Regions from separate parts of the Clostridium budayi genome, predicted to be linked through region 2. Evidence: a T-box and tRNA genes for the amino acid it is inferred to sense, from the RefSeq annotation. Region 2 holds a T-box; the other holds one or more tRNA genes.
The links. A T-box is a leader RNA that pairs with one kind of tRNA and senses whether it is charged. The one in region 2 lies ahead of gltX (glutamate--tRNA ligase), so its partner is inferred to be a tRNA-Glu.
Positions count from the first base shown of each region.

Region 1: it encodes a tRNA-Glu, which carries the amino acid that the T-box ahead of gltX (glutamate--tRNA ligase) is inferred to sense. The anticodon was not compared.

Region 1 covers NZ_AP042456.1:193,472-205,667, forward strand. The annotation lists gene ACZ5TJ_RS00885 (BaiN/RdsA family NAD(P)/FAD-dependent oxidoreductase) at 1-861, opposite strand, end outside; tRNA gene ACZ5TJ_RS00890 (tRNA-Glu) at 1,408-1,482, shown strand; tRNA gene ACZ5TJ_RS00895 (tRNA-Val) at 1,492-1,567, shown strand; tRNA gene ACZ5TJ_RS00900 (tRNA-Asp) at 1,590-1,666, shown strand; tRNA gene ACZ5TJ_RS00905 (tRNA-Thr) at 1,697-1,772, shown strand; tRNA gene ACZ5TJ_RS00910 (tRNA-Glu) at 1,795-1,869, shown strand; tRNA gene ACZ5TJ_RS00915 (tRNA-Val) at 1,879-1,954, shown strand; tRNA gene ACZ5TJ_RS00920 (tRNA-Asp) at 1,976-2,052, shown strand; tRNA gene ACZ5TJ_RS00925 (tRNA-Thr) at 2,082-2,157, shown strand; tRNA gene ACZ5TJ_RS00930 (tRNA-Glu) at 2,179-2,253, shown strand; tRNA gene ACZ5TJ_RS00935 (tRNA-Val) at 2,275-2,350, shown strand; tRNA gene ACZ5TJ_RS00940 (tRNA-Asp) at 2,371-2,447, shown strand; tRNA gene ACZ5TJ_RS00945 (tRNA-Thr) at 2,478-2,553, shown strand; tRNA gene ACZ5TJ_RS00950 (tRNA-Glu) at 2,576-2,650, shown strand; tRNA gene ACZ5TJ_RS00955 (tRNA-Val) at 2,659-2,734, shown strand; tRNA gene ACZ5TJ_RS00960 (tRNA-Asp) at 2,756-2,832, shown strand; gene ACZ5TJ_RS00965 (FeoA family protein) at 3,095-3,319, shown strand; gene feoB (ferrous iron transport protein B) at 3,330-5,453, shown strand; gene ACZ5TJ_RS00975 (ATP-binding protein) at 5,501-6,481, opposite strand; gene ACZ5TJ_RS00980 (DnaD domain protein) at 6,474-7,475, opposite strand; gene ACZ5TJ_RS00985 (peptidoglycan DD-metalloendopeptidase family protein) at 7,659-8,849, shown strand; gene ACZ5TJ_RS00990 (S8 family serine peptidase) at 8,850-10,046, opposite strand; gene ACZ5TJ_RS00995 (MBL fold metallo-hydrolase) at 10,114-10,938, opposite strand; gene ACZ5TJ_RS01000 (DMT family transporter) at 10,962-11,393, opposite strand; gene ACZ5TJ_RS01005 (dUTP diphosphatase) at 11,478-11,939, opposite strand; gene ACZ5TJ_RS01010 (hypothetical protein) at 12,120-12,196, opposite strand, start outside.
Region 2 covers NZ_AP042456.1:2,737,400-2,749,595, reverse strand. The annotation lists gene ACZ5TJ_RS13315 (pseudouridine synthase) at 1-567, shown strand, start outside; T-box leader at 956-1,201, shown strand; gene gltX (glutamate--tRNA ligase) at 1,251-2,909, shown strand; gene ACZ5TJ_RS13305 (LTA synthase family protein) at 3,141-4,991, shown strand; gene ACZ5TJ_RS13300 (glutamine--tRNA ligase/YqeY domain fusion protein) at 5,067-6,725, opposite strand; gene ACZ5TJ_RS13295 (superoxide dismutase) at 7,004-7,630, opposite strand; gene ACZ5TJ_RS13290 (radical SAM protein) at 7,682-8,590, opposite strand; gene ACZ5TJ_RS13285 (pentapeptide repeat-containing protein) at 8,776-9,357, shown strand; gene ACZ5TJ_RS13280 (AAC(3) family N-acetyltransferase) at 9,383-10,195, shown strand; gene ACZ5TJ_RS13275 (HdeD family acid-resistance protein) at 10,313-10,795, shown strand; gene ACZ5TJ_RS13270 (hypothetical protein) at 10,862-11,317, opposite strand; gene pcrA (DNA helicase PcrA) at 11,457-12,196, shown strand, end outside.

The sequences.
Region 1 (12,196 bases), 480 kb from region 2:
TGCTAAATGACCATAGAAAAAGTTACTAACATCATCTAAAGTTCTATCTTCCATCATATCTAATTTTATCCACAGGTCACAATTGTTTTTTAGGCATCTAGAAACTGTGGATGAAATTTGTAATATTGGTGGTCCTGAAATTCCGTAATCTGTGAATAAAATTTCTCCACTTTCTTCTCTAATAATTTTATTATTAGAAATTAATGATACTCTGCCATCAAACTTTACTCCTGAAAGAGCTTTTAATCTAGGATAATCAAGCTTAAGCTGAACTATACCAGGCATTGTAGGGGTGATTGAATGACCTAAATTTTCAGCTAATTTAAATCCAGAACCATCAGATCCAGTTTTAACAGCAGACTTTCCACCACAGCAAAGTAGAAGTTTGTTTGAAGAAAAATCTTTAAATTCATCATTATCTGTGGATAAAATAAATTTTTTCTTCTTGTGGATAGTTTTCACTTTGCAATTTGTGTATACTGGAATATTTTTATCCTCTAGGGCTAATCTAAAAATATCCACAACTGAAGAAGCTTGTAATGACTGTGGATAAAGTTTACTATTTTCTAGTTCTATAATAGGAAGCCCTATTGATAAGAAAAAGTTTCTTGTATCTTCTATAGAGAAACTTTCTAGTGCATCTATAAAAAAGTTTTTATTTGAACTATGATAATTTACAAATGGATATTTAATTGAAGCATTTGAAATATTACATCTACCATTACCAGTAGTTAATATTTTTTTACCAACTCTATCTGTTCCTTCAACAATAGCAACATCTATTCCAAGATCTTTAGCTAAAATTGCAGACATAAGTCCGGAAGCTCCACCTCCAACTATTATTAAATCATGATGTATCATATTTAAAATCTTCTCCTTAAAATATACTTTAAATAAATTCTACCATAGTAATAATTATCATTAAAGAAAGGAACAATAAATAAAGAGAGGTAACTTAAGAAAAATATTGCTAAAGTGGATATAATATAAGTCAATTAAAAAAATAAAAGCTACATATAAATAGTATTTTATTTTATCCAATAAAAAATTTTTGTTAAAAATAATATTAATAGGAAATTTAGAGAAATAAATAAGATTATTTAAATATAAAAAAGATATATGTGAAATTTATAAATGCAAAATTGCACGAATAAAAAAGAATTTTAAAATAAAAAGATATTTTTATCGAAATATAGAAATTATTGTTCAAGCATTGACGTGCCTAGCTTAGAGGGTGGTGTACTTATTAAAAAATAACTACAAATATAAAGTAAGACGAATAAAAAAAGAAAAAAAATAAAATTTATTTAAAAAAAGTGTTGACACTTAAATTGATTTTATGTAATATAGTCTATGTGATTAGCGCACTTATGTGAAGAGCGGGTCACAGGAAAAGATTCTTAACATGGCTCCTTGGTCAAGCGGTTAAGACACCACCCTTTCACGGTGGTAACAGGGGTTCGATTCCCCTAGGAGTCACCATTTTATTTTGGGCGCATAGCTCAGCTGGGAGAGCATCTGCCTTACAAGCAGGGGGTCACAGGTTCGATCCCTGTTGTGCCCACCAAAATAAATTTAAATTGTAATATGGCTCAGTAGCTCAGTTGGTTAGAGTGCCGGCCTGTCACGCCGGAGGTCGAGGGTTCGAGCCCCTTCTGAGTCGCCAATTTAAATTTATTAAAAGCTATAATGATAAGCTGGCGTGGCTCAATTGGCAGAGCAGCTGACTTGTAATCAGCAGGTTATCGGTTCAAGTCCGATCGCCAGCTCCATTTAAACTTTTTAACTTAATATGGCTCCTTGGTCAAGCGGTTAAGACACCACCCTTTCACGGTGGTAACAGGGGTTCGATTCCCCTAGGAGTCACCATTTTATTTTGGGCGCATAGCTCAGCTGGGAGAGCACCTGCCTTACAAGCAGGGGGTCACAGGTTCGATCCCTGTTGTGCCCACCAAAATAAATTTAAATTAAATATGGCTCAGTAGCTCAGTTGGTTAGAGTGCCGGCCTGTCACGCCGGAGGTCGAGGGTTCGAGCCCCTTCTGAGTCGCCAATTTAAATTTAAAAAACTATAGATGATAAGCTGGCGTGGCTCAATTGGCAGAGCAGCTGACTTGTAATCAGCAGGTTATCGGTTCAAGTCCGATCGCCAGCTCCATTTAAACTTTTAACTTAATATGGCTCCTTGGTCAAGCGGTTAAGACACCACCCTTTCACGGTGGTAACAGGGGTTCGATTCCCCTAGGAGTCACCATTTTTTTTTTGCTTATATTTTGGGCGCATAGCTCAGCTGGGAGAGCACCTGCCTTACAAGCAGGGGGTCACAGGTTCGATCCCTGTTGTGCCCACCAAAATAATTTAAATTAAATATGGCTCAGTAGCTCAGTTGGTTAGAGTGCCGGCCTGTCACGCCGGAGGTCGAGGGTTCGAGCCCCTTCTGAGTCGCCAATTTAAATTTTAAAAAACTATAGATGATAAGCTGGCGTGGCTCAATTGGCAGAGCAGCTGACTTGTAATCAGCAGGTTATCGGTTCAAGTCCGATCGCCAGCTCCATTTAAACTTTTTAACTTAATATGGCTCCTTGGTCAAGCGGTTAAGACACCACCCTTTCACGGTGGTAACAGGGGTTCGATTCCCCTAGGAGTCACCATTTATTTTGGGCGCATAGCTCAGCTGGGAGAGCACCTGCCTTACAAGCAGGGGGTCACAGGTTCGATCCCTGTTGTGCCCACCAAAATAAACTTAAATTAAATATGGCTCAGTAGCTCAGTTGGTTAGAGTGCCGGCCTGTCACGCCGGAGGTCGAGGGTTCGAGCCCCTTCTGAGTCGCCAAAAAGAAGTAAGGTTTACCTTACTTCTTTTTTATATAAATTTCTATAAAATACTAACTCCTAATATAATATTACTTATTATATTAGGAGTTAGTATTTCTTTTTTTGTGTAAAAATAGAATAGTATTAATCACATTAGCAATTTTTTTGTCATATATTAATAATAACTAGAAATACGTATTAAAAAAATCAAAAACACTTCTTTAGAAAAGTTCTAAGATATACATACATTTTTTTATATCTTAGAAAGGAGATTTACAAAGATGAAATTAAAAGAAGCAAATTTAAACTCTTTAGTAAGAGTTATAAATATAAATGCAAGAGGTGAACTTAGAAGAAGGTTTTTTGATTTGGGAATAATAGAGGGAACAAATATAGAAGTTTTGTTTAAAGGTCCATTTGGAGATCCTGTAGCCTACTTAGTAAGAGGTACTGTAATAGCTTTAAGAGAAGAGGATGGTGAAAAGATAGAAGTAATAGATTGCTAAAGGAGACTGTATGGGTTTAACAAAAAATTCCACAGGAATAAAAATATTATCATCTAAGAAAAATAGAGAAAAAAGCGAAGACTTAGTAATTGCATTAGCAGGAAATCCTAATGTAGGAAAAAGTACAGTATTTAATGCATTAACAGGAATGAATCAGCATACTGGAAATTGGCCAGGTAAAACAGTAGCAAATGCTGAAGGTTTCTTTGAGCATAAAGGTTATACTATAAAGGTAGTAGACCTTCCTGGAACGTATTCATTATTATCTAATTCAGAAGAAGAAGAAATAGCTAGGGATTATATATGCTTTAATAATCCTGACATTGTAGTAGTTATATGTGATGCTACTTCACTAGAAAGAAACTTAAATCTATTTTTTCAAATATCTGAAATAACTAAAGATGTTATCTTATGTGTAAATTTAATGGATGAAGCAGAAAAGAAAGGAATAAACATAGACCTTGATGAATTATCAAAACAAGTTCATGCGAAGGTTATAAGTTCTTCTGCAAGAGATGGAAAAGGTATTGATGAACTAAAGAATGCAATATTAGAAAAACAGAGTATAGGTGATCATATTCTAATAAAATATGATTCTGAAATAGAAGAAAATGTAGAGAGAATAGAAAATGATTTAATTAATCTAATAGATAAGGAAGATATGACTAAGAGAAGACTTAGATGGATATCTCTTAGGTTATTAGAAGGAAACGAAAAGATAAGACAATCAATAATTAATAATTATAATATAGATGAGGAATCAATTAAAAAAATATTAGATAGAGTTGAAATATTAAAATCTAAAGAAAAAACAAAATTAATAGAAGATAAAATAGTTAAAAAGCTAGTTATTGAATCAGAAAGAATAAAAGATAAGGTAGTAAAAGCAACTTCAGGATATGATAGGTTTCAAAGAAAATTTGATAAAATATTAGTTTCTAAGAGAACAGGAATTCCAATAATGATACTAACATTGTTAGTAGTATTATGGATTACTATAACTCTTGCAAACTATCCATCGGAGCTATTATCGAACATGTTTGGTAAAGGAGAAGACTTTCTTAGAGAATTTTTTATGAATATACAAGCACCTGCATTTGTAAGTGGAATATTAATTGACGGTATATATGTAACTTTAGCTTGGGTTGTATCAGTAATGTTACCACCAATGGCAATATTCTTTCCAATGTTTACTTTACTAGAGGACTTAGGTTATCTTCCAAGAATAGCATTTAATTTAGATAAATGTTTTAAAAAATGTTGTTCTTGTGGTAAACAGGCTCTTACTATGTGTATGGGACTTGGATGTAATGCGGCAGGAATAATTGGTTGTAGGATAATCAATTCTCCTAGAGAAAGACTTATAGCTATAATAACTAACGTATTTATGCCTTGTAATGGAAGGTTCCCTATGCTTATAACTATATCTTCAATATTTATTGGTGGAATGGTTGGCGGTATAAGGGGTGGATTTATTTCTGCACTAACAGTAACATGTGTAATTATATTAGGTGTATTTATGACATTAATGGTATCTAAGATATTATCTAAAACTGTTTTAAAAGGTGTGCCATCTAGCTTTATACTTGAACTTCCAAGCTACAGAAAACCTCAGATAGGAAAGGTTATTGTAAGATCAATATTTGATAGGACTTTATACGTTTTAGGAAGAGCTATAGCTGTTGCTGCTCCTGCTGGAATAGTTATATGGGTATTTTCTAATATATCAATTGGAGATGGAACACTTTTATCAGTATGTGCTGATTTCTTAAATCCATTTGCAAATATGATAGGGGTAGACGGCTATATATTAATGGCTCTTATCTTAGGATTCCCTGCAAATGAAATAGTAATGCCAATTATTATAATGAGCTATTTAAGAGCGAATAAAATGCTTGAATTAGAAAGCCTAGTAGAACTTAAACAATTATTAGTTGCTAATGGATGGACATTATTAACCGCTATAAATACAATGATACTTTGTCTTATGCATTATCCATGTGGTACTACTGTATGGACCATTAAGAAAGAGACAAAGAGTATTAAGTGGACAGCTTTATCTGTAATATTACCAACGGTACTAGGAATTTTAGTTTGTTTTGTAGTAACTCAAATCTGGAGACTTGTAGTATGATTTTTAAAATAAAAATTTCTCCTCCACTAAAGTGGAGGAGAAATTAATTATCTTTTTGATAGATTTAACTTAATTCTTATATCATCAGAATAAAACTTTTGTAATTTAAAATTACCTAATAATCTAGATGATATTCTTTCACTATAATGCTTAGCAAGATCCGCTAATGTAAAATTAGTTGATATAAGCATTTTCTTTTTCTTTAATAATTTTCTATTGATTAAATTAAATAATTCAGTAGCAACAAAATCATTTAATTGCTCTGAACCTAAATCATCAATTATAAGTAAATCGCAATCTATTAATAACTTTTCTAAGTATTCATTATTATTAAATTTAATATCCCTAAGTGCTCTTATTAATTCATCAGATGTTTTGTATACAACTAAATATCCTCTATCTAAAAGTTCTTTAGCAATGCAGTAAGAAAGAAAAGTCTTTCCACTTCCAGCAGTTCCGTAAAATAATAGATTATCTGAACTCTTGCTGAAGTTTGGAATAAAATCTTTCATAATATAGTTTAAGTTATTTTTCATATTAGTCTTAGCTGAATATTTTTCTCTTGAATCTTCTCTTGAAGAAGAGAATAAATCTATATTAAATTTACTAAAGTTATTATCCTTTAGTATTTCTTGAAGTTCTGAATCTTTATAATATAGTTTAACTAATTTATCTTTATAGCAATCACATTTTTCTACGCCAATGTATCCTGTATCTTGACACTTATTACATCTATAATGCATATTAAGATATTCAGGAGAATATCCACGTTCAACTAATGCTTCGCATTTTTTTGCTCTTAGGTCAGTTATTTCATCTTTAATTTTTTTAATATCCTCTTCAGTAGTATTAGATTTTAAAATAGTCATAGTAAGTTTTAATGAAAGTTTATGAATCTCATTATCTAATTCTAATATTTGAGGATATAGAGCTTTTATTTCAGCACGTCTTTCTCTAAGTTGTTTCTCTTCATTAGCTCTTATTTTTTGATAAACATCCATTAGTTCAGATTGATATCCTTTAATCATCGTTATCCCATCCTAACAATTTCTTTTCAAGAGAATCATAATCATATTCTCTTTGTTTAAAGTCATTAAATCTTAATGCTTTACCGTTATTATTGTTATTGTAGTTATTCTTGTATTGTTTATTATTTTTATTAGTATTTTTATCTTTAAGTGCAATGTCTTCTAATGTTCTAATATTATTTTGATTCCATTTGGATAAAATACCGTCTATATATTTAAAGTCAGCTCTATTTAATCTTTCAAAACAAATATCACAAGCTTTTTGTATTATATCCATATTGAATTTATAAATAAATAGCCATTTTTCAAGCATTTCTTCTTGAGGCTTCATAACTTCAGAAGTGTTCATTCCAAGGTAAGAAAGAATTCTTCTTATTTTAGACCACTTATCTTCATTTTGTTTTATATGATGTTGTGCTTCTTCAACAGTCTTTATATTCATATCATGCCAAGACTCTGCAACTTTTTCGATATATCTAAAATTATTTTTACCCTTAGATGAGCAATACTCAATTAGAATAAGAATAAGTTCAGATGGGAATGCAAAATCACGTTGCCATCCTAAATATATCTCCATTTCCTTGCTAGATAAAGGTCTTGCAAGAATCTTTTCTATATCTTTAAGCATATCAGTTGTTTCACTGTTATTTAAAGCTTCTAATATATTTATATTTTCTCTTGAATTTTCGATACTTTCTTCATCAAGAGATAAAAATTCTATACTAAAATTATTCATTTTATCTATAGGAACGAGTTTAATAACACCTTCATCATTCCAATAGTTTAGTGCATTCATAATGTCTGATTCTAGTAAGTTTAATGTTGATGCTAATACAGAAGAATTAACCCCTGGTTCACTAGAAATATTATATTTTAACATTAACAGATAAACCTTAACAAATTCACCACGAGCTTTTGGCATGTATTTTTCTAAAAATACATTACTTACAGGTGTGAAGTTTAAGGCATTGTTTTTAAGCATAAAAGTGCTCATGGCGCATATCTCTACCTTTCAAATTATATTTAAAACAATAATATCTTTATTATTGCATATATGTAAACTAATTATAACAAAGTGATGTAAGGATAACAACTTAGCGAAAAATAGAAATGTATAAAATTTATTTTATTGGATAAGTTAAGAGATGTGTTACAAATTTTAAAGAAGGAGACATTTATGAGTTCGAGTAAGAAAAAGAAAATAATTTTAACCATAACATCATTTTTAATGATTAGTACTTGGCTTTATGCATATTTAGAATCAAGTACGAAATCTTTTGCAGCATATTTAGGGGATGTGTTTATAGGATATTCTTTAAATAAAGAAAGTATGGAGGAGAATTATAAGAATGTAATAGATAATTTAAATAGCAATTTAGATGAGAATGAAAAGATTGAGGCTTCAAGATTATCGTTTAAGAGATTAAATGAGGAGGCAAGTCAAAGTACATATAATGAAATTAAACAAAATATAGTAAGCTCAATAGAAAAAGATGTAACATTAAAAGCATTAAAGATAGACGGTAAAAATATAGGATATGTAACAAATAAAGATGAATTTAATAATGCAATTAAAAAAGTAGCAAGTATGTATTCAAATAAATTAAATATAGATGAAAATAAAATAACATCTATTAATGTTAAAGGAAATATATCTTTTAAAGATGAGAAGGTAAATATATCTAAGCTTAGCAGCGAAGAAGATATTGCAAATAATATTATTAAAAATAAATCATTAATTGATGTTGATATTGTAGTAAATGATACTAGATTAGTCGATATTGAACCATCAGTAAAAATAGAAAGATCAGAAGATTTACTAGTTGGAGAAAGTAAAGTTACAGAAGGTAAGAAGGGTAAAAAAGAGCAGAATATAAATATAACTTATAGAAATGGTGAGAAGAAATCTGTAAGCGTATTATCGGAGAATATAATAGAAAAAAGTAGTAGTAAAGTTATTACTAAAGGCACAAAAAGCATATTAAATGGAACAAATGCTGTATTTACAAGCCCAACTAGGGGAGGGACTATAACATCTACATTTGGAGAAAGATGGGGTAAAAATCATAATGGGTTAGATATAGCAGGAAATACAGGAGATCCAGTTATGGCTGCTTTAGATGGTAAAGTAAAGAGTACATTTTATGAGAGAGATGGTTATGGAAATGTAGTAATTCTAGAGCATGAAGGTGGTATTGAGACTAGGTATGCTCATATGAGTAAGATAGGTGTAAAGACAGGTGATACTGTTAAAAAGGGCGATATAGTAGGCGAAGTAGGAAGTACAGGAAGAAGTACAGGGCCACATCTACACTTTGAAGTAAGAGTAAATGGAAGCCCTGTAGATCCAGAAAAATATATAGATTAATTATTGAAGAAGCTTATTAAAATCAAAAATACCGACTCCTACATTTGTTTTAGGAAGCTCTTTAGGATCGCAAGCTAACTCTAATACGGATAAAACATCACTAAAGCTAAATGATTCTTTAAATTCAAAAATTAGCGCACATACAGCGGATATAAAAGCGACGGATAATGACGTACCGCTAAATGTTTTATAGTTGGCATCAAGTTTTTTAGGATATAATTTGATGCCATCTTTTTCTGAAATAAAGTTTTTATCAGAGTTTAATGTTGTTATATTAATGCAAGCTGAAACTAAATTTGGTTTATGAGTCTTTCCATAAGGTCCTTTTGAAGAATAAAGGTATGGTGATGAAGTTTTTTGATTGATTCCACCAACCGTTATGCAATTTTTTAAAGTGGCAATCCCCATAATATTATTATAATTAGAATTTGTACTTCCACTTGGGACAATAGGTACAACTTTATGCCTAACAGCAAAGTCAAATACTTTATCAAAAGCATCAATTATATAAGTATTATGGTTTAAAAGTTCAAAGGGTAGGCATAAAACCTTAATATTTTTCTCTTTTGATAGTTTCACAAGACTTTCTATGCTGTAAATTATATCAGAGGCATACCCTTTACCTAAGGCATCAAAGGCTTTAAAACAAACCAAACTACTAGAGGGTGCTATACCCCTATACATCCCATCAGAAGATATACCGCTTCCGCATATAATACCAGCCATTGCAGTACCATGTCCATTATCATCATATGGATGTTCTAGTCCATTAATGACATCATAGAAACTATCTATTGAATTATGAGGGCTTAGTAGATCAGTGTGAGGATAAACTCCACTGTCTACTAGGCCTATTTTTATGTTAGTCCCTGAGTATTTATTATTAAACTTACTCAAAGAGTAGCAATTATTTGCGGAAGATACGCTCATTCCACATAAAAATAAGTAGTCATCAAAAAAGATCTTTTCAACTTCAGGATATTCTAAAATTGATTTAATTTCATATTTATTTAAATTGGCTACAATCATATTGCAAGATTCTAATGGATAAATCAAAGCATTCTTGTAATGAGATACCTTTTTTACCATAGAAGAGAAGAGATTTTTACATTTAATAAAAACCCTATATCTTTGATAAGCATTCTGCTTTAAAGCAATATTTAGATTGTAATCAAGTTTGCTTCTAAGATTAAACATAAAGTACTCCTATAATAGTTATTACAATACCATATTATAGTTTTACCCTAATATTTGTTAACACTTTTTAAAGCTTATATGTTTGACCGACGTTTAATATTTTTACAGAGTCATCTTTAAAATTAATTAATGTTTCATGAGTCTCATTAAAATCCTCTAAAGATATTTTAAAAGTCTTATAATGAATAGGAATCATAATCTTAGAATTCATCATCTTAAACATCTTATAGCCTTCTTCAGGAGAACAATGCATATGTTGGAATCTTGCAGGTTTATAACATCCTACAGGCATTAATGCAACGTCACATTTTATATCCTTAAAGTTTTCAGTATAAGCAGTATCACCACCAAAGAAAATTACTTTATCTTTTCTTTCGATTAAGTATGAGTGGCTTTCATTATCTATGCCAACATAAAATCTACGTCCATCATGATTAGCCTCAACAGAAGTAATCTTAATATCTTCATCTGCATAACATTCACCTGTTCTTATAAGATGAACATTAGTAAAACCAAGTAATGAAAGTATTTTTTTATAACCTCTAGGCACTATGATTTTAGTATCTTTATTTAATTTCTTTAACTTTCTAAGTGATGGAAAGTGCATATGGTCCATATGGCCATGTGAAAGAAGTATATAGTCAAATTTAATTTTTGTTATATCATAAGGTTTATCAATAACTCTTTTAAAGTATCCTAAAGTATTAGAGACTACAGGATCTGTTACGATTAACTTACCAGATAAATTCATAATTGTTGTGGCATGACCGTACCAATTAATAGAATCCTCATAGATTTCATCTTTATCAGATACTTCTCTATCTTTAAAATATTCTCTTAAATTATTGTAAGTTAACCTACTTAAAAACTGGATGTTTTTAAAAAAATTCATAGTATTATCTCCTTAGTAAATAGTTATCTTTTCCATTTAAATACTATAATACCTATGATCATAATTGCAACACCTATATATTCTTTTAAGGTAAATTTAACACACTCACATCCAAATAAACCAAAACAATCAATTACGGCAGCAGCTATAAGTTGTGATACAAGTATTATCGAAATAGCATATGTAGGACCTAAGGAACCAATCCCCATCATTACCGTAAAAATTATAATAACTCCTAAAACACCACCTAATAGATAAATTTTACTAGTGTGTTGAAGTTCTTTAAAATCACCTTTACCAAAGAAGGCAGTAATTATAAGAGTAAGTATAAGACCTGTAAGTTGAACTAAAGTATTAGTTTCCCATACGCCTATCTTATCACCAAGTTTTGTGTTAAATACTCCTTGAAGGCTCATTGCAACGCCTGATATTATAGAAAGAATTATTCCTAACAATTAAATCACCTCAAGGTTAGTATTACCATTGAAGCATTAATTATAATAAAAAAGCTATAAGAAATTACTTCTTATAGCAAAAAATTAATTAAATGTCTTTTCTAATCCGCCTTTTATTTTGTCTTCAGAAAAACCTAAAGTATTTCCAAGAGTCAATAAATCTTCAAATAAAGTTTTAAAATGATCCTCAGAACGAGAAATAATTAAGTCGTTTATATCTATGTACAAATTAAGAAATTGATCACTTAAACAATCTTCTGTAGGTTGAGTGAAAATCTCATCTAAGTTGTCGTAATGATTAGTTATACCTATAGAAAGTACTTGTTTTAAACAATCCAAGTATTTTGAAAAAATAGTAGTATCATTGATACTAGGTAATACATCTTCAGTATAAGCAAAGCATTGAGTTGCATTTGCAAGGGCACTTAATTTAACGTGAAGTTCTAAATTCTTTCTAGCTTTAATCTTGTATTCAGTTAATTCTGGGTTTATACGTAACTTTTCATCAAATTCTTTTTGTTCTTTAAATAAATCATTAACAAACATAAAAAAATCCCCCTGTTCTTAAGGCAATTATCTTTATATATTTTACAAAATCTTTTAAATATTGAAAAGGGTAGTAAACGAATACAAATGAAATTTGTTTGAAAATTTTAAAAAATTAAAAAAAGTGTACCAAAAAAGAACCACATTCTCTAAAAATGGGTTCTTTTAGTAAAATATATATTAAAAAGTTTTAAGTTCAAAATCTTTAAGTTTAAGTTCTCTCTTATTATTTGGAACTTTCCAAAGTTGAAATTTGT
Region 2 (12,196 bases):
ATAAATGGAGAAGAAATTTTCTATAGAGAGTACATATATCTTATGATGAATAAACCAGATGGTGTTATATCTGCAACTCATGATAATAGAGATGAAACTGTTATAGACCTTTTAGAAATTGACCATCAAGCTTTTGATCCTTTCCCAGTAGGAAGATTAGACAAAGATACAGTTGGATTATTATTACTAACTAATGATGGGGAATTAAATCATAGATTAATATCTCCTAAATGGAAAGTCGATAAAGTTTATTATGCTAAAATAGATAAGAAAGTTACAGAAAAAGATATTGAAGCATTTAAGAAAGGTATAACATTAGATGATGGTTATGTTTGCAAAGAAGCAAAACTTGAAATATTAAATGCATCAGATGAAGGTTCAGAAATTAACTTAACAATTCAAGAAGGAAAGTTCCATCAAGTTAAAAGAATGTTTGAAGCTGTTGATAAGAAAGTTGTATATCTTAAGAGAATAGAATTTGGTGGATTAAGTTTAGATGAAGAGTTAGAAGAAGGCGAATATAGAGAACTGACAGAGGAAGAATTAGCCCAATTAAAAAGCTTTTAACGAATGATGGGAAAGACTGCAAGAAAATCATTCATAAATTTCCATAAAATGAATAAAAGTTATAAAATTACTTGCATTTTATAAACTAGTAACATATAATACTATTGCAAGGATAAATAAAAGGAATAAATAGCCCCCTTTTTATTTATTGCTTATTGCTAAAGCGCAACCTGGCCCCAAGGGTTGCGTTTTTTTGTTGCAAAAATATATAGTGTGTAAATAATTACATTTATATATTTTAATAATGCAATTTCACTTAAAATATGACATAATGTGTGAATAAAAAAAGTCACAATTATAAAATTATGAAATAATTATTTCATAATTTATGATGTTTACAATAATATTTAATAAGGGTATAATTATAAACGAAAGTTAGAATAATAATATATGTGCTATGAAGAAGAAGAGTATATGAACCTTTATTTCAAAGAGAGTTAGGAAATGGTGAGATCCTAATAAATAAAATCATAGAAGGAAGCTTTGGAGCGTAGAACCGAAAGAGAAATTTCTTGTAGTAAGTTCTGGGTTATCTCCCCTTATAGAGAAAGATAAGTGAACTTAAAGAATATATAATATTCTTTAGTTAATTTAGGTGGTACCGCGAGAAGTTAGTAGTCTTTTCGTCCTAAAAAGTTTAGGATGAAAAGGCTTTTTTTAATATAAGAAAGGTGATGAATGTAATGAGTAGAGAAGCATTAGCAAATTTAATCTTTAAAAAAGATTTAAAGACTAGAGAAGATTACTTAAAAGAATATGGAGATAGAAAAGTAGCAGAAGGAGCAAGAGTTTTAAGATATGCACCATCTCCAACTGGATTCCAACATATAGGCGGAGTTTATACTTCAATAATTAATGAAAGATTAGCTCATCAAAGTGGTGGAGTATTCTATTTAAGAATAGAAGATACTGACCAAAAGAGAGAAGTTGAAGGAGCTATAGAAGATACAATAGCTACAATGCATAATTTCGGTATGGATTTTGATGAAGGTCAAACAGGGGAAAATACTGATAAGGGAGCTTATGGTCCATATAAGCAAAGTGAAAGAAGAGATATATACCAAGCTTTTGCTAAAGACTTATTATTAAAAGGTCTTGCTTATCCATGTTTCTGTACAACAGAAGAATTAAATGAAATAAGAGAAAAGCAAATGGCTGAAAAAATTACTACAGGATACTATGGTAAATATGCAATATATAGAGACCTTCCTGTAGAAGAAGCAATAAAGAAAATTGAAAATGGTGAAGAATATATCATAAGATTAAAATCACCAGGAAAAGAAGATGCAAGAATAGAATTCCACGATTTAATAAAAGGAGATGTTTCATTCCCAGAAAATCTTCAAGATGTTGTTATAATTAAATCAGATGGACTTCCAACTTACCATTTCGCACACGTTATTGATGATGCTTTAATGCATACAACAGACGTAATAAGAGGAGAAGAATGGTTATCATCACTTCCAACACATCTTCAATTATTTGATGTTTTAGGATTTAAGAGACCAAACTATGCTCACGTTCCAACAATAATGAAAACAGAAAATGGTTCAAAGAGAAAGCTTTCAAAGAGAAAAGATCCAGAAAGTGCTGTAAGTTACTATAGAGAAGAAGGATATCCATCAGTTTCAGTTATAGAATACTTACTAAACATTATAAACTCAAGCTTTGAAGATTGGAGAGCTGAAAATCCAGATGCAGATTATCATGAATTCCCAGTTTCACTTGAAAAGATGAGTAAATCAGGAGCATTATTTGATATAGTTAAACTTCATGATGTAAGTAAAAATGTAATTTGTAAGATGAAACCTGAAGTAGTTTACGACTACTATGTAGCTTGGGCTAAAGACTTTGATAAAGAAATGTACGATTTAGTAACTAAAAAAGAAGCTATGATGAAAGAAGTATTCAACATAGATAAAGAAGGTCCAAAGCCAAGAAAAGACTTCGGTAAATGGAATGAAGTTCGTGAAAAGATATTCTACTTCTTTGATGAATTATTCGATAAAGAAACAGCAGAAGATGTAGAATTACCAAAGACTTTAAACTTAGAAGATGCTAAGAATATAATTGAAAACTATGCTAAAGTATATAACTTTAACACAGATCAAGAAACTTGGTTTGAAGAACTTAAAGCTTTAGCTGTAGAACTTGGATACGCAACAAATAGAAAAGAATATAAGAGCAATCCAGAAAACTTCAAAGGAATGGTTTCAGATGTTGCAGGAGCAGTAAGAGCAGCACTTACTCATAGAACAAATACACCTGATCTTTATACAATAATGCAAATAATGGGTGAAGATAAAGTTAGAGATAGATTTAAGAAATTCGCTAATATATAGAAAAAATATAATTTATTATATAAATTAAAAGCAAGAGAGAGACACATTTAGTTTTAAATAATAAAAATAAATGTGTCTTTTTTCATATATTTAAAAAAAAGTATTATAAAATTTAAAAAATATAGAATAAATTCAATAGGAAGTAAATTCTATATATTAAATAAGTACATTATGATATAATTATGTATGAATTTACACAAATTTTAAATTAAATAATTTGGAGGGGGACTTATGCAAATAATAAGTTATTTAATTCCTGGAGTAATAATAGCTCTTGCGAATTATCTTATATTTGAAAGAAAAAAAAGAATTTTAAGCACCATAAAGGATTTCATTATATGCTTAGTATTTCTTAATATAGTATCTTTAAGTATATTAAAGTTTGTATTAAATAAACATAATGTACTTAAAGGTAATATGTATAAAACTTCATTTTCAATTAAATATATTATATTTGCATTAATTTGCGGATTAATATATTTAGCTGTAAAAGGAATGATTAATTCAAAAGTAACTTTTGCTAAAGCGGAAGTTAAAGGAAGTTGGAAACTAACACTAATAAAAGTTATATCAGTTATATTTGTTGGTATAGGTGTATTTTTCGTATCATTTTCTAAATGGTTTATTGATTACTTTGGAAATATCACGCCAGAGCAATTTTTATTCAATTTAAATTCACCAATTAAAGGTACAAGCTCTGATATGTATGCGGAGATTATGATGACACCAGTATTTACAGGGGTGGCTTGTATTGTAATATTCTTAATAGTTTTAAACTTTAAATATGATGTATTTTTAAATATCAAAAATGTTAAAAGAAGAATATTAAATCAAAAATATTTAAGAATAATAACTTTTATATTCTCAATTATTTGCCTTGTTGGTGGAGTAACATATGGAGCAAAGAAATTAAGCTTAGATAAAGTTTATAAAGCTTATGTTTCAGATTCAAGTTACATAAAAGATAATTATGTCGATCCACGTAATGTTAAGATGTCTTTCCCAGAGAAGAAGAGAAATTTAATTCATATTTATTTAGAATCAGTAGAAAATTCATATCTATCTAAAGATTTAGGTGGATATATGAAGGAAAATTTAATGCCAGAACTTACTGAATTATCTAAGGAAGGAATTCACTTCTCAGAATCAAATAAATTTGGAGGACCATATCAAACTTATGGATCAAGTTGGTCAGTAGCATCAATGGTTAATATGAGTACAGGACTTCCTCTTAAGATTCCAATGGGGGGTAACTCTTATGGTAAATCAGGTAGCTTCTTACCAGGTGCTGTTAGTATAGGAGATATATTAAAAGCACAAGGATATGAACAAACAATAATGTTTGGTGCAGATGCTGACTTTGGAGGATTAACTACATTCTTTGGAACACATGGTGACTTTAACATATTTGACTATAAGGCTGCAAAAGAAAAGAAATTAATACCACAAGACTATAACGTTTGGTGGGGATTTGAAGACGATAAGTTATATAAATATGCTAAAGATGAAATAACACGTTTATCAAAGACTGGAAAGCCATTTAATTTCACAATGGAAACTGCAGATACGCACTTCCCAGATGGTTATTTATCAAAACATGCAGCTAAGAAACATGCATCACAATATGCAAATGTTATTTCTTACTCAACAAAAGAAGCAGTTAACTTCATAAAATGGATTCAAAAACAACCATTCTATAAGGATACAACAATAGTAGTAACAGGAGACCATTTAAGCATGGATAAGAAATTCTTTAAGGATTTTGATAAATCATATCATAGAACAGTATTTAACTTAATACTTAACCCAGCTACTACAACAACTAGAGTAAACAATAGAAAATTCTCACCAGTTGATATGTATCCAACAATTTTAGCAAGTATGGGTGTACAAATAGAAGGAGATAAATTAGGACTTGGAACAAATCTTTTCTCAGATAAACAAACATTAATAGAGAGAGATGGACTTAAGACAGTTCAAGAAGGATTTGAAGCTAAGAGTAACTTCTTTAATAACACATTTATTTCAGAAAAAATGAATAGTACATTTACTAATAAGCTTGTAACTGAAAGAAAGAATTAATAAATAATAATATATTTATTTTAAGAAAAAAAGTACCTTTAGAAATTTTCTAAAGGTACTTTTTTATTTAAAATATTATTTTAATTTAAATGAACTCTTAAGTGGAACGATTCTATTGAAGATTAACTTACCGTCTTTAGTATGTTTATCTACTGAGAAGAATCCGTTTCTAACCATTTGGAATTTATCTAGTGGTTTTGCTCCATTAATTGCAATTGGTTCTATGAATCCATTTAAAACTTGCATTGAATTTGGATTTATTTGTTCTAAGAAGTTCTTATCAACATTTCCATCTTCAACATCTAATATTAAAGGTTCATATAATCTAAATTCAGCAGGTACAGCATTTTTAGCATCAACCCAGTGAATTGTTCCTTTAACTTTTCTTCCTGTAAATCCAGAACCACTCTTAGTTTCAGGATCGTAAGTACAGTGAAGTTCTGTTACATTTCCGTCAGCATCCTTTATAACATCATTACACTTAATGAAGTAAGCTCCCATAAGTCTAACTTCGTTACCTGGGAATAATCTAAAGTACTTTTTAACTGGAACTTCCATGAAGTCATCTCTTTCAACATAGATTTCTCTTGAGAAAGGAACTTCTCTTGTTCCAAGTTCTTCGTTCTTTGGATTATTAGGAACTGGTAGCATTTCAGTTTTTCCTTCTGGATAGTTTGTTATTACAACCTTAAGTGGGTTCATAACAGCCATAGCAGTAGGAGCCTTAGTTTGAAGATCTTCTCTTAAGAAGTAATCAAGCATTTGAGCATCAACTACTGAATTATTTTTAGCAACACCAATAGCTGCGCAGAAGTTTCTTATTGATTCTGGAGTATATCCTCTTCTTCTAAGACCTGAAATAGTTGGCATTCTAGGGTCATCCCATCCATCAACTATTTTTTCATCAACTAATTGTTTAAGCTTTCTCTTACTCATAACAGTATTAGTCATGTTAAGTCTTGCAAACTCTATTTGTCTTGGGATGCTTTCCATTTCACATTCTCTAACAACCCAATCATATAAAGGTCTATGATCTTCGAATTCAAGAGTACAAATTGAGTGAGTTATTCCTTCTATAGCATCTTCAAGTGGATGAGCAAAGTCATACATTGGGTAGATGCACCATTTATCACCTGTATTATGGTGAATTGCATGTGAAATTCTATAAATTATAGGATCTCTCATATTCATATTAGGAGAAGCCATATCAATTTTTGCTCTTAAAACTTTTTCTCCATCTTTAAATTCACCTTTTCTCATTCTTTCAAAAAGGTCAAGATTTTCTTCTACAGATCTATTTCTATAAGGACTATCTTTACCAGGTTCAGTTAAAGTTCCTCTATATTCCTTCATTTCTTCAGGAGTTAAGTCACAAACGTATGCTAATCCCTTATTTATTAAAAGAAGAGCTCTTTTATACATTTCATCAAAATAACTTGATGCAAAGTGTAATTCATCCCAGTTACAACCAAGCCACTGTACATCTTCCTTAATTGATTCTACATATTCAGTATCCTCTTTAAGTGGATTTGTATCATCAAATCTTAAATTTGTTCTTCCCTTAAACTCATCACCAAGACCAAAGTTTAAAAGAATTGATTTAGCATGACCTATGTGTAGATAACCATTTGGTTCAGGTGGAAATCTAGTTATTATAGAATCATGTTTTCCGCTATCTAAATCTTCAATAATAATGTTTCTAATGAAGTTAGATGAATTTACATCATTTGACATAAATATTACCCCTCCTTAAATATATTTAAAAGGTTGCTATAAGCAATCTATAAGTTATGTCTATATATTACACATTTAACTTTAATTTTAATCCAATACGGCAAAAAAATAAAGTGAAACTTTTCCTTTATATAAGGGAAAGCAAGAAAATAAGCAATTTAAACTAATATATTGAAAAAAATGTAGAATATAATTAAAAGTTTATTATATAGATATATAATATTAAATAAAAAAGTCCTTTCTTAAGAAGGATATTATCTTAAGAAAGAACTTTTTTATTATTTATGACATGCTTTTAAATATCTTTCGTTTATAGCATCCCAGTTTATAAGGTTAAAGATATTGTTTAAGTAATCAACACGTAAATTTTGATATTTCAAATAATAAGCATGTTCCCAAACATCAATATTAAGTAGTGGTGTTTGTTCATTTGATAATGGGCAATTTTGATTAAGTGTAGATACTATTTCAAGCTTATTTTTCTTATTAAGAACAAGCCAGCCGTATCCAGAACCAAATTGAGCTAGGGAAGTAGCTACTAGTTTCTTTTTGAAATCTTCAAAAGAACCAAAAGCGGAGTCAATTGCTTTTCTTAACTCTCCAGTAGGTTCTCCACCTTTATTTGGGCCCATTGAATCCCAATAAAATTCATGGTTAAATACTCCGCCTCCGTTATTGATAACAGCTTGACGTATTTCCTTTGGAACTTTATCAATGTGTTTAAGTATGTCTTCTAAAGACTTAGATTGTAACTTTTCATGACCTTCTAAAGTTTTATTTAGATTATCAACATAAGTTTTTTGATGTTTGTCATGATGAATAGTTACAGTTCTTTCATCAATATAAGGCTCTAGTGCATCATAAGCATAAGGTAATGGTTTTAATGTGAATTTTTTTTGTTCCATAATATATCACCTCTATTTAGTATTTATATGAATTTAAAAAAACATATCAAATTATAATATTCCTTCTAAGTCAAAAGAGGGAACAAATTCATCTGTATTACTTCCACTTTCTTGGATGAAAGCATTCTTTACACCAATGCTTGCTGCATAATCAATTAAGCTATCATAAAGCTTTGGATTTAATGGTTTAGATAATTCTTTATACTTAAAAGCATTAAACATAGGAGTATATTGATTCATAATACTTATATAAACATTATCCCCAAAGTGTGAATAAATAGTATCAATAACTTTTTTAGAATCAAATAAAAGGCCTGGAAGCATAAGATGTCTAATTATTAATCCTTTAGTCATTCTTCCTTTTTCATCAAATTTATTTACTCCAACTTGTTTATACATTTCCTTTAGAATATTAATTACATTATCTCTATATCCAGGTGCTTTTGAATATTTAATTGCATATTTATCATCATAGTACTTAAAGTCTGGAAGATATACATCAATGTATCCATCAAGAGCTTTAATTGTATCTAGTGAATCATAGCCATTTGTATTATATAAAATAGGTATAGTTAAACCATTACTTTTTGCAATCTTTAAAGCTTCAATTATTTGTGGAACATAGTGAGTTGGAGTAACTAAATTTATATTGTTAGCTCCTTTAGATTGAAGATTTAAAAAAATATTAGAAAGTTCTAAGTTACTAATAAAAGCACCTTTATTTTCCTGACTTATTTCATGGTTTTGACAAAATACACATCTAAAATTACAATTTGAGAAAAATACTGTTCCAGATCCTGTATCTAATGAAATTGGTGGCTCTTCCCACATATGAAGATAAGCTTTTGAAGCTTTAACTTTATCTGTTGAATTACAGGCACCAGTTTCACCTTTTAATCTATTTACACCACAATTACGAATACATAAATTGCAGCTATTTAACATGTTCATATAATTCAAATATAATCACCTCATAAGTTGATTATAGTCTTAATATAGTATTTAATCAAAGTATGTTTTTAAATATATTGCTTTTATAAAAGTAAAAATATAGAATTAGAATATAAAATAGGGCATAGATAAAGTTTTAATTATAGAAAAAGCCCTTTTAATAAATATAATATTTAATAAAGGAGCTTTTTATTATGGAAATTTTTACAAGATTAGATTATGAAAGAGAAAAATTTGATAGATTAAATATTAGAAATGAAGAAATAAGAGAAATAAATTTTGAAGAATGTATTTTTGATAAGTGCGATTTTACAGGAAGTAATTTTCTAGAAGCTAATTTTGAAGACTGTACTTTTAAAGAATGTAATATTTCGTTAACTAAGTTTTATCATTCAAAATTTAGAGGAGTTAAGTTTATTGATTGTAAAATAGTTGGAGTAGATTTTACTAAGTGCGATAGATTTATAATCGACTTTGAATTTTTAAAATGTATTATACAAAGTTGTAGTTTTGCAGAACTTAAAATTCCAAAGACTAAGTTTATAGAGTGCAATATTTTTTCAAGTGATTTTATAAATGCAGATTTAAGAGGAGCTGATTTTTCAAGATCAAGTCTTGAAGAGAGTATATTTGAAAATACTAATTTATCTAAAGCAAATTTCATAGATTCATTAAATTATAGAATAAGCCCTGAGAGAAATAATATAAAAAAAGCTAAATTCTCTATGAGCGAAGTTATAAATCTTTTAGAAGAGTTTGATATTATTATTAAATAAAAATTAGATAGGGGAATTTTTAAAGATGAGTAGATTAGAACAAATAGTAGAAAGTACTAAAAAACTTCTTACAAAAAGTACTTTAATAGAAGAGTTTAAGAGGATTGGAATAGAGCGTGGAGATAATATAATGGTTCATTCTTCTTTAAGTAAATTAGGATATGTATGTGGGGGAGAAGTTACTGTTGTAGAAGCTCTTATGGATGTAGTAGGGGAAGATGGCACTATAGTTATGCCAACACACAGTGCTGATTATACTGACCCAATATTTTGGGGAGAACCTGCTGTTCCAAAAGAATGGTTTGAAGATATAAGAAAAGAGATGCCAGCATTTAATAAAGAAGTTACTCCTACATTTGGAATGGGGAGAATTGTTGAATGTTTCAGAAATTATAAAGGAGTAAAAAGAAGTTATCATCCTACAGTATCTTTTGCAGCTTATGGAAAGAATGCTGATTTTATTACAGAAAATCATAGTCTTGAATATTCATTAGGTGAGAACTCACCACTTGCTAGATTTTATGAGTTAGATGGTAAAGTTTTATTACTTGGTGTTGATTATGATAGCAATACATCATTCCATTTAGCAGAATATAGAGCAGGAAACTATACAAAAGCTATAAATGCATCCCCAATAATTGAAAATGGAGAAAGAGTATTTAAATCTTATGAAGATATAGAATTTAAGACAGAATTATTTATGTTTGCAGGAGAAGGTTTTGAAGAAAAATATAATGTTAAATTAGATAAGATAGGTAATGCAGATATAAAATTATTTAGTCAAAAAGAATGTGTTGATTACGCTACTGAATATTTTAAAGAATGTACTTTTTATTAAAATATTTAAAATAGACTTCAAGATGAATTAAAATTAATAGCAAAAAGTTTACAGTTTAAAGCTTCTAGTATCTATATAATTGAATTATAGAGGTTATATAGATAGGAGGAATTTATAATGAAGTGGTTATTTGTACTTGAAGGAATTTTACTTGCAATAGTCGGAATAATATTTTTCATGTATCCATTAGAAGCATTAATTGAACTTACAATGATTGTTGGAATATTTATATTAGTATCAGGTATTATCTCAATAATAAAATCATTTAAAGCAGATAGAAAAGGAATGTATATCTTTAATGGGGTAGTTGATATTCTATTTGGACTTACTTTATGGTTCTCACCAATATATTCATCAGAAATGTTAGTAATATTCTTTGGTGTTTGGGGATTAATAAGAGGAATATCATTATTAGTAGGTGAATTCCAATATAAAACAGCAGGATTTAACATAAATACTTTATATACAATAGTAATAATAATATTAAGTTTATTAGTAATATTATATCCAGTAATAGCATTAGCATTTACACCTATAATAATAGGAATTTATTTAATATTAATTGCAATATTTGAAATTTATTTATGTTTTAAATTTTAATATTTTAGATTTCAAATAAAAAAAGACTAATATATAAATGTTTAAGCACTTATATATTAGTCTTTTTTATTTGTTTTCTTTTGATAATTCTTCTATTTTAGGTGAATTAAAAAGAAGTCCACATACTTTATGGTCAGGATCATCTTCCTTAAAGGAGATAGATATTCTAACAGGTTCATCTTCATTTGTAAATTTTGCTTTATATAAAACATTAATTGTACCTTTTTGAACTTCTGCATCTACAAATTCTAAAGAGTTCTTTTCATAAGTTCCAACTGCATTCTGAATTGGCATAACTAAATTTAAAAATGCTGAATTGTCTGGAGTAAGCTCTTTCATTGTATCATCAAATTTTTCTGAAAAACCTTCATAGTTTAAATCAGCCATAGAATTTAATATATTTTTTGTTATGTTATCAGAATACTGCCTAACAGTAGTAGAATCATATTTTGATGAACATGATATTAAAGATAGAGATAAAATACCACCTATAATAAACGTAAAAAACTTCTTAATCTTCATAAAAAAATCCCCCAAGATTATATATATTAAATAGTTAAAAAGATTATACCACATTTTTACTAATAATTAAGTTTAAAGGCAACAATATAAATATGATGTATGATATAATATTTTAATACTAAGAAAGGAGGATGATGATTTGGACTTAAAATCATTATTAAATAAGGAACAGTATGAAGGTGCTGTAACTGTTGATGGGCAAGTTCTAATATTAGCAGGTGCAGGTTCAGGAAAAACAAGAGTTTTAACATATAGAATGGCACATATGATTGAGGATTTAGGAATTAAGCCTTGGAGTATATTAGCTATTACATTTACAAACAAAGCTGCTAGAGAAATGAAAGAAAGAGTTGAAGCACTTGTTGGAGAAAAAGCTAACGACATGTGGATATCAACTTTCCACTCAACTTGTGTAAGAATACTTAGAAGAGAAATTGATAAAATTGGTTATAAATCAAGTTTTACTATATATGATACAGCAGATCAAAAAACATTACTAAAAGAATGTATGAAGACTTTAAATATAAATGAAAAAGATATAACAATTCAAGAAATTATGGGTAAGATAGGTAGAGCAAAAGATAATATGCAAAGCCCAGCAAGTTTTATGAGAGAACATGAAAGTAATTTTAGAGAAAAGAAAATTGCTGATGTTTATGAAATGTATCAAAAAAGACTTAAAGAAAATAACGCCCTAGATTTTGATGACCTTATATTTAAAACTGTAGAGCTTTTTAAAAGCAACGAAGATGTACTAGAGTTTTATCAAAATAAATTTAAATATATTATGGTTGATGAGTATCAAGATACAAACGGTGCTCAATATGAATTCGTTAGACTTTTAGCTAAAAAATATAAGAATATATGTGTAGTTGGAGA